DNA from 2 places in the Ferrovum sp. JA12 genome. Region 1 is predicted to be linked to the other one. Evidence: riboswitches for the same ligand, from Rfam matches in the RefSeq annotation. Region 1 holds a riboswitch; the other holds the start of a gene.
What was found. A riboswitch is a leader RNA that binds a small molecule or an ion and turns the genes downstream of it on or off. The one in region 1 is predicted to bind cobalamin.

Region 1 (8,233 bases):
AATCATCCATCTCTGTTGCCACCATCCCTCCCGTCATCGCTTTCCTCTGTGTCAACGGAAGGCTCTGTAATAGCTTCGCCCAGCTCCCAAGGCGCGGCTATGCCTAATCAGGTGGCGTCAATCACGCAAGCCTCAGCTCCTTTGGTGCAAAAAAACACTACTGCAGCAGAAAAGAAAATAGTAAAGGATTCAGCTGACACGCCATTACTCCCAGAACAACCCAAACAACCACAGGCGCTTAAGGAGTCTGGGTCTTCGTCAGTGCTGAAGAGCAGTTCATTGCGATCTTCAGTACAGCCGGTGGTGAATGGCACGCATAAAATCCTTCAGTTGGGTCTGTTCTCGGAGGAGAATCGTGCTAAAAATTTGATTAAAGAGCTCAAGGGGCATGGAGGTCGTGCCAAAATAGATAAGGTGACTCTCAATCATAAGGTGCGCTACCGTGTTTATGTGGGGCCGTTTTCCTCCAACGACAAAATTCATAGAACAAAAAAACAATTATTAGAGGCTGGATTTCCCTCTTTAATTAAGGAGTTGCATTAATGAGTGTCGAGCATTGGAATTGGATTGATTATATTGCTATGGCTTTAATTGGCTTATCTACAATCTTCGGTTTGTTTCGTGGAGTGGTTAAGGAAGTGATGGGAATAGCTGGTTGGGCATGCGCCTTTGTAGCGGCCAAATGGTTGAGTCCTATGCTCTCACTTTATTTGGCAGGATGGATAGTTAACCCCAGTTTACGTCTTGTGTCAGCCTATCTGGCGATCTTCATTGTGGTATTGGTCCTCGCGGCCATTCTATCCTCTGTGCTCAATGTTGCGGTAGAGAAAACGGGTTTGAGTTCCCTTAACCGATTGCTGGGAGCCAGTTTCGGGCTATTACGCGGCTATTTTCTGTTTATGGTGTTATTGATACTAGCCAGCTTTACGTTGTTGCCGCAACAAGCGGATTGGCAACGCTCACCAAGTGTTAAAGCAGGGTTGTGGGGTGTGTATTATTTGAAACCTTATCTGCCTCAAGAGGTGGCCCAGTTTTTTCATTTTTAGAACGTAAATCCTCTGAGTGGAGTAGAATAATACTTCTCATGAATTTGTCTCCGGAGTGTCATGTAGTATGTGTGGAATAGTTGGTATTGTCGCGAAAACCCCAGTTAATCAGTTGCTCTACGATGGTTTGCAACTTCTGCAGCATCGTGGTCAAGATGCGGCAGGGATTGCTACCGCCGATGGCAGTACTTTCCATATGCATAAAGGTCTTGGTTTGGTGCGCGATGTCTTTCGTACCCGGGACATGAGAAGCTTGACTGGTAATATTGGCATTGGGCATTGCCGCTACCCCACTGCAGGGTCTGCCAAATCCTCAGCTGAAGCCCAACCTTTTTATGTGAACTCTCCCTTCGGTATTGTGTTGGGTCATAATGGCAATCTAACCAATGCGGATGAGTTAAAAGAGGATTTATTTGCGCAAGATCGACGTCATGTCAATACCAATTCAGACTCGGAAGTGCTACTCAATGTATTAGCTCATGAATTGGACGGCGTTACAGTAAGCAGTCGTTTAACCCAGGCGGATATATTTAATGCTGTAGCAGGAGTGCATCGACGTTGTCGTGGTGCTTATGCGGCGGTGGCGTTGATTGCCGGCCATGGTTTGTTGGCTTTTCGGGATCCCTATGGGATTCGCCCCCTGGTTATTGGTACACACATGAGCGTAAATGGACCTGAGTATATCCTCGCCTCAGAGAGCGTGGCGCTAGATGCCTTGGGCTTTAAAATGTTGCGCGATGTGGAACCTGGTGAAGCAATTTTTATTGATGAAAATGGACAATTGCATCATCAACAATGTGCCTTGACTCCGGTTAAGTCTCCTTGTATTTTTGAGTACGTTTATTTGGCAAGACCAGATTCTGTGATTGATGGGGTGTCGGTTTATGAGACACGTTTAAAAATGGGAGAGAGTTTGGGCGAGAAAATTCAGCACATTGCGCCTGATCTTCACATAGATGTAGTGATTCCCATCCCTGATACCAGCCGGCCTAGCGCACTTCAGTTAGCCCAGAAGCTCAATGTCCCCTACCGTGAGGGATTTATTAAGAACCGCTATATTGGCCGTACCTTTATTATGCCAGGGCAGGCTGAAAGAAAAAAATCAGTGAGACAAAAATTGAACGCCATTGGTATGGAGTTTGAGGGAAAAAATGTGCTCTTGGTGGATGACTCAATTGTCAGGGGTACCACGAGTCGTGAGATTGTCCAAATGGCAAGAGACTGCGGTGCGCGTCATGTTTATTTTGCTTCAGCAGCTCCTCCCGTACGTTTTCCTAATGTATATGGTATTGATATGCCAAGCCGCGCTGAGCTCCTCGCAACGGGTCGCAATGATAGTGAGATTGCCGCTGAGATTGGGGCCGATAGGGTGTTTTATCAGGACTTAAGTGATTTAATCAGAGATGTTAAGTCTCAGGCAAAAAATATTGAACGCTTTGATTGTTCGTGTTTTGATGGCTGTTATATTACCGATGATATTACTGCTGAATACTTGGCTAAGATTGAATTTGCACGCAAAGATGGCGAGACCCATGCCCAGCAAAAAGTTAACCAGCTAGATTTAAATCTAACTCACGCTGAGACCATTTAACAGACTATGACCCAACCCTATGATTTAGATACTTTAGCCATTCGTTCGGGCATTCATCGAACTGAGTTTAATGAGCATGCTGAAGCATTATTTTTAACCTCAAGTTATGTTTTTGATAACGCTCAGCAGGCGGCGGACCGTTTCCAGAATAAGGAACCTGGCTATATTTATTCACGCTTCACTAACCCCACGGTCAATGCTTTTCAAGAACGCTTGGCAGTCATGGAAGGGGGAGAGTACGCCATTGCCACAGCGAGCGGTATGGCGGCTATTTTAACCACCATGATGGGATTATTAAAAGCGGGAGACCACATTGTGGTCTCGCAAAGTATTTTTGGTGCGGCGGTGCAATTGTTCACTAACATTCTATCGCGCTTTGGAATTGAGTCGACCTTTGTTCCTCTGTCAGATATTGATGGGTGGAAGAGGGCCATTCAAAGTAACACTAAATTGTTTTATCTTGAAACGCCATCAAACCCTACCATGGAGCTCGTGGATATCCAAGCCTTAGCCGAGGTGAGTAAAAACGCTCAAGTTTATTTGGTGGTAGATAACTGTTTTTGTACGCCCATATTGCAGCAACCTTTGTCTCTGGGTGCTGATATTGTTATCCATTCGGCAACAAAATATATCGATGGACAAGGCCGCGTATTAGGCGGGGCTATTGTCGGTTCTAAGGCTCTCTTAAAAGAGGGGATTTATTCGTTTTTGCGCACGGCAGGCCCTAGTCTGAGCGCATTTAATGCATGGATTTTACTCAAGGGGTTAGAAACCTTAAAGCTTCGCGTTGAGGCCCAATCCCAAGCAGCTCTTTCTCTGGCGCAATGGTTGTCAGAGCATCCCAATGTGATACGCGTCCATCATCCAGGGCTCGTCTCTCACCCTCAGTTTGAACTCGCTCAACGCCAACAAACCCATGGTGGCGCAGTGGTGAGTTTTGAGGTGAAAGGGGGGCAAGAGAAAGCATGGCGGGTAATTGATTCTACCCAATTGATCTCCATAACCGGTAATCTTGGAGACACTAAAACCACCATCACTCATCCTGCTACCACCACCCATGGTCGTATCAGTGAAGAGTCAAGAGTTAAGGCGGGGATCACGGACGGGTTAATTCGAGTATCCGTGGGATTGGAGTCCTTAAATGATATTAAAACAGATCTCAGTCGAGGTTTGGATTAGCGCTATCCGTTCTATAGCACACAAGAAGCGAGATTCAATCCACCATTAATCTTACATCAATCAATTTACGGAAAATCCTGATATTTCATATTTCTGAAATAAAACACAATATATTGTGTTTTATCTTGACAATACCCCTCAATATTGTGTTTAATGACCTTACGGTTTGTAAGACTATCTCTTGCAATAAAAAGGGAATCAGGTGTAACACCTAAGCTGCCCCCGCAACTGTAATTGGTAACGCTAGGTTGTGTTATCTATCACTGAATAAGATGCGGTAAGCTAAACCAAGCATGTTAAACCAAGAGCCAGGAGACCTGCCGTGATATTTCTTAAACAACATGAATGAGGCGGGGTGTCCTCTGGTTGAATAAAGTTATGTTTATTTCTTTATTTGCGTACGCAAAACCAATGACACCACTGCCCTCTTAGGAAGGCTATATGGATTCAACTTTTTCTCAGGATAATACTCTTCAGCACGCAGCTCAACTTTATCAAGTAGTTAGACGCTCGGGAGAGGTGGTTAATTTTCAGACGGATAAAATCTCAGTGGCCGTTCACAAAGCGTTTATTGCCGTTCATGGCGAATCAGCTCAAGTGTCCAGTTCCGTCAGGGAGCAATGTAAACATTTAACAGCACAGGTTATCTCTACCCTGTTAAGACGTCAGCCTTTAGGTGGCACAGTTCACATCGAAACCATTCAAGATCAGGTTGAATTGGCGTTAATGAGATCAGGTGAGCATGATGTGGCAAGGGCCTATGTGCTCTATCGCGAAAAACGTGCACAAGAGAGAGCGAAAACCCAACATCCTCCTGCTATACCTATTCGAATTAAAGATGGTGAAAGCTTCACTAATCTTGATTTACATTGGCTTAATCAATTAGTGAGTGAGGCCTGCGTAGGGCTGCAAGATGTGAATCCTGAAGTGATCACACATCAAGCAGTGAGAGACTTATATGATGGCATTTCTTTTGTGGAACTTGAGAAAGCCTTGGTGATGGCGGCACGAAGCTTAATTGAACGCGAACCCCAATATAATTTTGTGACTGCGCGTTTACTTTTAAAACAAATTCAGCGAGAAATATTAGGGCAAACCCTCACTGCTGAAGAAGTTGTAGTGGCGACTCGCCAGTATTTTAGTCAATACATTAAAAAAGGGATTGAGGCAGGTTTATTGGATCATCAATTGGCTGAGTATGATCTGGAAAAACTGTCCCAGGTACTAGATCCACAAAGAGATTTACAGTTTGGTTATCTGGGTTTACAAACTTTATATGACCGTTATTTCTTACATATTAATGAAGAAAGAATTGAGTTACCACAAATCTTCTTTATGCGTGTGGCCATGGGTCTTGCGTTGCAAGAGATCAATAGAGAGGAAAAAGCTATTGAGTTTTATCTGCTATTGTCCTCCTTTGATTTTATGAGTTCCACACCAACGTTATTTAATAGTGGAACAAAACACTCACAATTGTCCTCCTGTTATCTCACCACCGTCGGGGATGATTTGAACAGTATTTTTGAGAACATTAAAGAAAACGCGTTACTGCAAAAGTATGCCGGAGGGTTGGGTAACGACTGGACACCGGTTCGTGCACTCTCCTCAAGAATTAAGGGGACTAATGGCAAAAGCCAAGGTGTGATTCCCTTTTTGAAGGTGGTGAATGACACGGCAGTGGCTGTGAATCAAGGCGGTAAAAGAAAAGGCGCTGTGTGCGGCTATCTTGAAACTTGGCATCTAGATATTGAGGAGTTTCTTGATTTACGTAAAAACACCGGTGATGATCGACGTCGCACCCACGATATGAATACTGCCAACTGGATTCCAGATCTGTTTATGAAACGAGTCGATAAGAATCAAGATTGGACACTGTTTTCGCCCTCTGATGTGCCAGATTTGCATGATAAATACGGTAAAGCATTTGAAGAGGCTTACTTGCGTTATGAGAGTAAAGCTGACCATGGTGAGATTACTTTATTTAAAAAAGTATCCGCTCTACAACTTTGGCGAAGAATTTTATCCATGTTGTTTGAAACTGGGCATCCTTGGATTACATTCAAAGATCCTTGCAATATTCGCTCTCCTCAGCAACATGTCGGGGTGGTGCACAGTTCTAATTTATGCACAGAAATTACCCTTAATACCTCTGACACTGAAACAGCGGTGTGTAATTTGGGTTCAGTGAATTTATTCAAGCATATTAAGGAAGTGAATGGCTCTTTTGTGATAGATGATGAAAAATTACGTCACACCATCAAAACGGCCATGCGTATGCTGGATAACGTGATTGACATTAATTTTTACGCGGTGGCTAAGGCACGTAACTCTAATGTCCGTCATCGCCCTGTTGGTTTAGGGATTATGGGTTTTCAGGATATGCTCCATGCAATGCGTATCCCCTATGCCTCAGAGCAAGCGGTTGAGTTAGCCGATGTGACGATGGAATACGTTTGTTATTACGCTTATCTAGCCTCCACCGAGCTTGCCCGTGAAAGAGGCGCCTATTCAAGCTTCAAAGGAAGCCTATGGGACCGTGGTATTTTGCCGCTGGATACTCTCGCCATGCTGGAGGAAGAGAGGGGAGGATATTTGGCGGTGGATCGAACCATACGTCTTGATTGGCAAGCATTACGTGAGAATATCAAGCAATATGGCATGCGCAACTCTAATTGCGTGGCCATTGCTCCCACTGCCACCATTTCCAATATTGTAGGCGTATCGGCAAGTATTGAACCGGATTATCAAAATCTCTATGTGAAATCTAATTTATCCGGTGAGTTCACTATTGTTAATGAGTCCTTAGTGAAGGATTTAAAAGCCATCGGTCTATGGGATGAGGCAATGATTGCCGATATTAAATATTATGATGGATCCTTAAGTCAGATTGAGAGAATTCCTCAACAGTTAAAAGAGTTGTATGCCACTGCCTTTGAGGTGGATCCTCAATGGCTCATTGAAGCTGCCGCAAGACGCCAGAAATGGATCGATCAGGCGCAGTCTTTAAACCTGTACTTTGCTACGCCCAGTGGAAAAAAGTTAAATGATATATATTTTATGGCTTGGTTAAGAGGTCTTAAAACTACCTACTATTTGCGCTCCCTCGGTGCTAGTGCGGCAGAAAAATCCACCGGTCAAGGTGGAGAGCTAAATGCTGTCAAAATTCAACCCGTGGAGACGGAAGTAAAACAATGTTTAATTGACGATCCTACCTGCGAAGCTTGTCAATAACCAATAATTATTTTTAAGGATTATTAAAGAATGCTTTCATTTGAAAACGAAACACCTACACAAGAGTTTAGTCATCCCTCCACGCCCGTCTTCCCGTTGGAGAGAGAGCGCGCAACACAAAATATCACTCCCCTAAATCCCGCAAATCAATCGCAACACAATGGGCGGGTTTCCGCTGCAGAGAAAAGAGCCATTAACGGACAAACCGACGTCAATCAGTTAGTTCCTTTTAAGTATCATTGGGCTTGGGAAAAGTACTTGGCTGGCTGTGCCAATCATTGGATGCCACAGGAAATTTCAATGAGTCGTGATATTGCACAGTGGAAGGAGAGCGGGTTTCTTTCTGAGGATGAGAAGCTGGTGGTTAAACGTAACTTGGGTTTTTTTGTGACTGCTGACTCTCTTGCTGCCAACAACATCGTTCTTGGCACCTATCGACACATTACTGCACCTGAATGCCGTCAATATTTATTAAGACAAGCCTTCGAAGAGGCAATCCATACCCACGCTTATCAATATATTGTGGAGAGTTTGGGGTTGGACGAATCTGAGATTTTTAATGCCTATCATGAAGTGTCGAGCATTCGTGAAAAAGATCAGTTTTTAATTCCTTTTATTGAAACATTGACCAATCCAGATTTTAAAACAGGAACTCCTGAAGCGGATCAACATCTTTTATTATCTTTAATTGTCTTTGCCTGCATGATGGAAGGTCTCTTTTTCTACGTGGGGTTTGTGCAAATCTTGGCACTAGGGCGACAGAATAAGATGCAAGGTGCTGCTGAGCAATACCAATATATTTTGAGAGATGAGTCTATGCATTGTAATTTTGGGGTGGATTTAATTAATACAATTAAATTAGAAAATCCTCATCTCTGGACTGAGGCTTTTAAAAATCAAGTGAGAGAGTTAATGCAACAGGCTGTAGAGCTTGAATATCGTTATGCTGAAGACACCATGCCAAGAGGAGTCTTAGGACTCAACGCGCAAATGTTTAAAGAGTATTTACGTTTTATTTCTAACCGTCGCCTACAGCAGATCGGTATTGATCCTCTGTTTCCGGGAGCCACCAATCCTTTTCCATGGATGAGTGAAATGATTGATCTCAAAAAAGAGAAAAACTTTTTTGAAACTAGGGTGACTGAGTATCAAACAGGTGGTGCACTCTCTTGGGATTAACCGTTGA
Region 2 (8,233 bases), on a different contig from region 1:
CGGACCATCTAGTGTCATTTGGCAAGTTCATGCAGATTTTATTGTCATGATGATAGGAGGTATAAGCTCTCTCATCATGCAAGCACTTCAACCTCAGACCATGGCTGGGGTATGGGACCATTCTTCTTTTCGTGAAGATTTGCAGGGTCGTCTTGGCCGAACAGCTCAATTTATTGCGTGTACCACTTACGGCCCAAAAGATATGGCCTTGTCTGCTATAGAACGGGTAAAACATATACATCGCACAGTAACAGGAGTTGATCAACACAACACACCCTATCGTGCTGATGACCCTCATTTGCTGAAGTGGGTTCACATGACTGAAAGCTTATGTTTCCTAAATAGTCACCTTAGATATCGCGATCCTAATATGACTATCGTCCAACAAAACCAGTACTATAGAGAAATAGCTTTAATTGGAGAAATGTTAGGTGCAAAAGAACTACCGAAGGATATCGACTCTATCCAAAGAAACATTAATGAATATCGACACGAGCTTAGAATGAGTAAGCGAGTTGAGACCGTCATTGATTTATTGCATCACTTCCCAACCAAGCCAATGGGTAAACCATTGTTAAGTATAATTGTTAAAGCGGGATTTTATAATCTGCCTAACTGGGTATTTCCTATTATTGGAATATCTGCCCCCACTCAGTTAAACAGAAAAATTTTAGACACATCAATTCAAATCATAGCAAAACCTGTTCGTTATGCGCTAAGAAATGGCATTGCAGCCCACTCCTACAGGCGCCTTGGTTTAGAGGCACCATGGATGAACTAATATTACCAATCATCAAATGGTTACGGAGATAACAAGTAGGAGCATCAATGTAAAAAAGGATGCTCATTAGTTTATAAGCCAATTAATTAAAGGAGAAAGTCATGAAGTTATTATTATTAACATTAAGCTTATTTGTGGGTCTTGCCTTGGTATTTTCGAAATCAGCCTCAGCCAGTGATCTACCAACAGTGGGACAGGTAGCGCCTGATTTTAAAGTGATAGATCAACATAACCAACTGCAAAGCCTCGCCAATTACCGTGGTAAATGGATAGTCTTATATTTTTATCCTAAGGATGAAACACCTGGATGTACAACAGAAGCATGCGCTTACCGTGATGACTTTAATCAGGTTAAAAAAATGGACGGGGTCATTCTTGGTGTCAGCATTGACGATGCATCAAGTCACGCAGAGTTCGCGGCCAACCACCACCTACCTTTCCCTTTATTAGCCGATAAAGATGGAAGCATTTCTCGTTCTTATGGTTCAGAAAGAAGTCTATTGGGCTATAAAATAGCCAAAAGAAATACTTTTATCATAGATCCCAAGGGTAATATTGCGAAAGTGTATGAAAGTGTTGACGCAGGAGAAAACCCTAAAGAGGTCATCGCTGATTTACGACAAATGATAGAAAAAAAATAACGCAATATGAGTCAAATCTGGCAGAACAATATTATCTGTATAGATCTCGAAACAACAGGAGCCAATCCTATTAAGGATAGGATTACAGAAATCGGTATTGTAGAATTACTGCCGGATGGTTCAATTAGTGAGTGGCAAACACTGATTAATCCTGAGACATCTATTCCTCCTTTCATCTCTCGATTAACGGGTATTTCTAACGAAATGGTGAGGTCTGCACCATTGTTTTCAGAGATTGCCAGTGCCTTACTAGAACAACTAAAAGGAAAATATTTTGTTGCGCATAATGTACGGTTTGATTATGCCTTTATTAAACAGGAATTCTTAAAGTGTGGCATGTCTTTTAAAGAAAATACTCTTTGCACTGTTCGGTTATCACGACAGCTCTATCCTGAGCATATAAAACATAATTTAGATAGCCTCATTCAACGTCTTGGCTTGACTATTCAAGACAGGCATCGCGCACTCACTGATGCAAGAGTCGTCGCTGATTTTTTATTGCACGTAAGAAAAAGCTTTCCTGCGGAAACATATAACAAAGCCATCCAGAAAATCACCAAAAAACCTTCACTCCCCCCTGCCATTGAAGAGGGTTTTATCGACAGCATTCCAGAAAAAACAGGCGTTTATTTGTTTTATGGTGAAAATAATCTACCACTTTATATTGGAAAAAGTATTAATTTAAAAGAGCGAATCCTCTCACATTTTAATTCAGATCACAAACATCACAAGGAATTAAGACTATCTCAACAAGTCAAATATATTGAGTATCGTGAAACATGTGGAGAATTAGGGGCTTTGTTATTAGAAGCAAAACTCATTAAAGAGCTTAAACCCATACATAATCATCGACTAAGACGTCAACAACAACTTTGTACTTGGCAACTAATTAACCATAGCAATCAATATACTCTATCCCTCAGAAATACCGATGAGCTCAATTTTTTAGAATCTGATACCTATTTCGGTGTTTTCCAAAGCAGAAAAAAAGCTATCGATACACTCCATGCGATTGCCGACGCACATGGTATGTGTCTTGCCTTATTGGGAATAGAAAGCCACACAAAGGGGAAAGCCTGCTTTCGTTCACAGATCAATAAATGCCATGGCGCTTGCTGTGGCAAGGAAGAATTGGCTCATCATCAATTAAAGGTATTGATCGCTCTTGAAAAAATTAGGTTAAAAAATTGGAAATGGCATGGATGCATAGCTATAAAAGAGCATAACAATGATTCCAGTGAGTACCATTTAATTCATCAGTGGGGATACTATGGGACCTATCGCACCTATCAAGAGTTATTAGATGCGATGTCTACAACACAAGAGCCTTTATTTGATTTTGATATTTATAAGATATTAATTAAATTTATTTTCAAATCGGCAGAAATTATTGTGCTACCTAGCAAAAACTCCTTGATTAATTAAACAGAAGATCATTCAAACGATTTTGTGATTGAGCAATAACTCTCTTTTTCTCCTCATCATTTAAATTCATCCAATCTGTAATTTCTTGTAAGGTTCTACCACAACCCAAACAAACTCCTGTTACAGAATCTGTTTGGCAAATATTCACGCAAGGGGAGGAAATTGGGTTGGCACTCATCATTGGTCGTACCGCACACCAAAAAACACATTAGAACCGGGTGTGTTATAACCATATTGTAATTGGTAAGGCATGTTTGTTACGTTATCCCAACGTCCAAACACAGACCATCGCTTAGTCAATTGATAAGAACCATTTAAGCTTAACATTTGATAACCCGCTATCGGGAATTGTCCGTTAACAAGATATACACTATTGCTAATTGAGTCTGTAGCATATCTTTTACTCGAAGCGATGATATTTGCTCCTAATTTAATTTTTTTGAATGCATAGTCAGCTCCGATACGACCTACTTCTTCAGCCCTTAAAGGAAGTGCTAAATCAGTATTTCGATCAACTGGATTTAACAAATCCAAAGAGCCATGTATGTTGAAATATCCAATATACTTTTGAGCTGTTAATGTCATACCTTGGATTCTTACTTTTCCAATATTATAAGAAATAAAAGTAGACGGATCAGACTGTATCAGATTTGAAATATCATTCTGGTAAATGACGATTCCAAAGGCTTGATGATGATCATCATAATTTAATCCCCATTCAATATTCTTACTATATTCAGGGGATAAATTAGGATTACCACTATACGGATAGTAAAGCTGATCAAACGTCGGTTCACTAAATGCGCTGCCCACACCAAGATGGGTTTTATTGATTCGGATACTTGATAACCATAAGTAGCGCTTCCAGTTAATTTGGACCCATAACCGGAATAACCATCACTTCTGATACCCACATCCAACGTATGGAGACTTCTTTTTAAATGGTAAATGGTTGCCAATGAATCTACGCTTCTTGACAGGTTTTGATTACATATGGAGCATCCATCTGTGACAGTGCTATATGTTGCATTGAGGTATTCACTTCGATGTTCCGTAATGATCTGTAATTGATCCTGACCCAAAGCAAAACTATTTTGCCATCGATAGTCGTAAGTGGGCGTATAAGTTTGATCATTTGATAAAGAAGTTAAAAACTTTGCGTAATTTGAGGACAAAGCAATTTGAAAATTACTTAACCAATTATCGTTTATCTGATTGTTACTATAAATAGCCACATTAATCAACGTATTGATATTATTATCGAATTCTGAGGAATAAGTATTGGTATTGTAGTTATAAACCGCGCTTGGAAAGCCGTAGGTATTTTTTGAAGCAAGTAAGCGCATACCAATCTCCTGGCCTATACCAATCGTTTGTTCCAAATTACCATATGCACCCATTCTCTGATAGCCAGTCGCGCCTGTTGGATATGCTCCATCTATAGCTGGAGGATATAATCTTGAAAAGTTATTTCCGATAGTGTTATAACCTGATGAATTTTCCTGAGACACACCAAACGAGAATTTTGTGTTGTGTTCAGCATCTGTTGATCCACTTATTGATGCGCTGGACATACTGGTTCCATAACTGCCGTAGCCAGACATAGCACTCACCTTCGGTGCACCCTTACCTTCTTTCGTGAAGATTTGGACCACGCCTCCCACCGCATCAGAGCCGTAGTAGATGCTTTCAGGTCCGTAAACCACCTCAATATGATCAATCATTGACAATGGGATAGCATTCCAAATACCCCCACCAGTACTGGTTAGCTCTACCCGGACTCCATCCACAAGAAGCAAAGTGTGGTTACCGTTAGTTCCGCGGGTAAATACAGATGCAATATTACCTGAGTCGCCATAGGAGGCAATCTGAAATCCTGCTTGCTGTTGCAGTAATTCAGCCAAACTTTGTTGGCCAGCAGCACGAATTTGTTCATTACTGATAAACACATGATCTTGTATCACTTGAGAGCTAGGTGTGGGAATAAGATCTGCAGTGACTATCACTGGGTCTATTTGCAAAGGAGCACTGCTATTTTGATTATCTGCAAAAACAGGAAAAGTTGAAACCAATAAAACACATGCCAATACACTTCTTACCCTATCCGTAAGAGGTATAAAATAACCAGAATACATATTCAATCCCTAAAGTCTAAGGTCACACCCACGTAACCACTACCAATATAAAGAAGTAAGGGATATAAAGAGGAAAATGGAGATAAAGAGAGGGCGACAGCTGAGAGACTGTTTCACTCAGTACCAGCGAAGGTCCCCGTCCGCATTACTTGACTCAATCTATGGCCGATATCCGGGCTGGTGAACATAAGAACTTTACCTTCCCATGAATAATCACAGTGGTAATTAAGTCCGTAGTGAAAACAACTCACATTCACTTACCGTTGCGGGGGCAGCACACGTTTGATTAGTGTTTCCCGTTTAACTTGTCAATTAACAAGCACCATACAAAGTGATTAATTGTAACAAAAAATAAGAAAAATAAACAAATTATTATCTAACTCATCCTCAAAAAAGTCTCTACAATCGAAATACAGTTAACAAGGAATTACTTATCGTGGATATCAACACTGCACTAAATATTATTAAAAATAATCCAGATTATCGTGTGTTAACACGCTTAAAAATTGAAAATTTACATCAATTTGAGATAGCCCCAACAGGTGAGCCCTTAGGCCGATTAGCAGTCATTGATACAGAAACAACCGGTTTAAAAGTAGATGATGGGGACAGAATCATCGATTTATCTATAGCCACCTGCGAATACGGTAAGAATAGCGGACATTTATATCGTGTTATTAATAGATATGACAGTTTAGAGGATCCTGAATTCCCCATTCCACCAGAAGTAACTAAATTAACTGGCATTACAGATGAAATGGTCAAGAATAAAAGAATTGAGGAATCTAAAATTGATGAAGTGTTAGATGGAGTCAATTTAATTATTTGCCACAATGCCAGTTTTGATAGGGGTTTTTTAGAAGCACGATATCCGTTATTCACACAAATGCATTTTGGTTGTTCACTTAATGAAATTTCTTGGGACATTTGGGCCACTAAAAGTAGCAAGCTAGACTATCTTGGCTTTCGGTTTAATTTATTTCATGATGCTCACAGGGCAAAAGCAGATGTGGATATGCTGATGATGTTACTGAGTCAACCTACCCCCGATCAAAGTGCTACAGCCTTATCTATATTAATTGCTTCTGCCCGAAAAAAAATATGGCATATACAAGCAATCGATCTTCCATTTGATAACAAACATCTCGCCAAAGCTCGAGGTTATAAATGGTTTGAAGGGTCAGAGACTGTTAAAAAATCTTGGTATATTCAAGTTGAAGACTTGGACACAGAATTAGAGTTTTTAAAAGAAGTAGGTTGTAAACATCCCATGTTTACCCCCATCACTGCTAAAGAGAGATATAAACCACTCAAAGAGATCATGCAACGCTTAAATAGAAAGTGATGCGCTCAAAAACACTAATCATAATAACAATTTACTTATAAAGAAAAGGATGCAATCAGCACCCTTTTAAAATTTATTAAGCAATCTTATTATCTAGAAGAGTTAACCAGTTGTATTGAATCTTGTTGTCCGACTTTATGAAGAGATGCAGCATTCGCTTTGAAAGCGAACATATAAGTCGAAAAAATCGCTACTAAAATAACGAACAACGTAACTATATACTTCATAATTGGCTCCCTTAATAATAATTATAAATAAACAACTACTTAAGTTTGATTTTACACCAATATTTTTAGAAAGATAAAGTAAATAGTTGCATTTTGTTTCAAAGCGCAAAATCTCTTAGCTAGGCTTTTGATTGTTCATTACCAACAACTTTTATTTTTTTTTCAACAAACTAGCAACTCAATGGAGTTACCACTGAATCGCTAACTCTTTAATTACTAGTCCGGAGAAATAGTTAATTAATCAAAGCAGAATCAACTAAATCCTTAATCAAACGTCTGTAGTAAGGCCTTACTGGCCCAGGCACTTGGGTCATCACAACAACTGCTAAGTCTTTTTCTGGTTCAACCCAGAAAAAAGTCCCGGCTGCACCAGCCCACATATACTCTCCTTTACTACCCAATACTCCGGCCAGTCCATTTTCTTTTCGAACCATAAAACCCAAACCAAAGGTATAACCATCTATCCCCATGAGTAGTTGCCCTGGGCTGTAGGGTAAAGTAGTTCTATTACCAAGTTGGTCTGATGTCATTAATTTAATTGAAGCGGGCGATAAAATATGTTGGTGATTAACACTACCTAGATCAAGCATCATTGTCGCAAAATTTAAATAGTCATCAGCGGTAGTTACAGATCCTGCCCCTCCAGAATCGTTAGCAGGCTGTTCCGAAACGTCAATTAAATGGATAGGTTGATGTGTAAACGGGTCTATAGAGAGGGGTTCTGCTAAACGGGATAAATTATTTTCAGTAATATAAAATCCAGTATCCACCATATTTAATGGGGTAAAAATATTCTGTTTAAGATAATCACTCAATCTCTGGCCAGACACCTTCTCAACAATTCTTCCAAGCAAGTCTACAGACAAACTGTACTCCCAATTGGTACCTGGCTCCGTGCTAAGTGGAACTTTAGAAAAAGCCGTTATCTCTTGTTCTGGGGTTAAACTACGAACATCATAGGCCAAGTGTTCGTTAACCAATTCTTGTTGTTTATATGCCTCTTGAAGTAATTTATTTTTTGTAATTTCACCATAAACAATCCCCGATGTATGGCGTAAGAGATCAATGATTTGAATTTCTCTGCGGGCTGGCACAAGTTTATAAGTTATTTTGTCTCCCTCTTTCACTTCAATGGCTACTTTCATATCCTTTAATTCTGGTATGAATTTTGATACTGGGTCGGCCAAGGTTAGCTTACCTTGCTCCATTAATTGCATTGTAGCCACTGCAATAAAAGGTTTAGTCATTGAATAATTTCTAAAAATATTATTTCGCTTCATAGAAATATTTTTAGATTTATTTTGATATCCGATGGCTTCAGCGTACACAATTTTTCCGTATCTTTTAATAAGAATTACAGCACCGGGAATATGGCCTTCTTTTACTTCGTCTTCATAAACACGAGTGATTTTTTCTAAACCCTTTTTAGAAAAACCTAAAGCCTTTGGATTGATAGCTTCTGCATAAGTAGTTGTCAACGTTATCAGTAGGGCAACTGCTATAATAGCTCGTATACGCTTAATCATTTATATCCTCTTTTTCTCATTATTTAAATATTTTGGCGAATTAAAACATGAAGTGTATTTTTATAATTTATAGGTAAAGTAGGTAAGTAGCGGTAACATCAAGACTCTTTTAACCGAGAAGTCAAAATTGCACTGATAACATTCACATAACTT

Region 2: linked by a shared signal. The riboswitch ahead of FERRO_RS04850 (TonB-dependent receptor) and the one ahead of FERRO_RS09420 (ribonucleoside-diphosphate reductase subunit alpha) in region 1 are both predicted to bind cobalamin.

What each region holds. Positions count from the first base shown of each region.
Region 1 covers NZ_LJWX01000002.1:932,268-940,500, reverse strand. Annotated here, with positions in the region: gene FERRO_RS09440 (SPOR domain-containing protein) at 1-543, shown strand, start outside; gene FERRO_RS09435 (CvpA family protein) at 543-1,046, shown strand; gene purF (amidophosphoribosyltransferase) at 1,114-2,637, shown strand; gene FERRO_RS09425 (O-succinylhomoserine sulfhydrylase) at 2,644-3,816, shown strand; cobalamin riboswitch at 3,962-4,155, shown strand; gene FERRO_RS09420 (ribonucleoside-diphosphate reductase subunit alpha) at 4,258-7,047, shown strand; gene FERRO_RS09415 (ribonucleotide-diphosphate reductase subunit beta) at 7,078-8,226, shown strand.
Region 2 covers NZ_LJWX01000001.1:941,766-949,998, reverse strand. Annotated here, with positions in the region: gene FERRO_RS04875 (oxygenase MpaB family protein) at 1-781, shown strand, start outside; gene FERRO_RS04870 (peroxiredoxin) at 883-1,422, shown strand; gene FERRO_RS04865 (exonuclease domain-containing protein) at 1,429-2,847, shown strand; gene FERRO_RS10650 (DUF1289 domain-containing protein) at 2,840-3,025, opposite strand; gene FERRO_RS09935 (TonB-dependent receptor domain-containing protein) at 3,025-3,660, opposite strand; gene FERRO_RS04850 (TonB-dependent receptor) at 3,555-4,982, opposite strand; cobalamin riboswitch at 5,129-5,324, opposite strand; gene FERRO_RS04845 (3'-5' exonuclease) at 5,419-6,327, shown strand; gene FERRO_RS04840 (serine hydrolase domain-containing protein) at 6,788-8,080, opposite strand.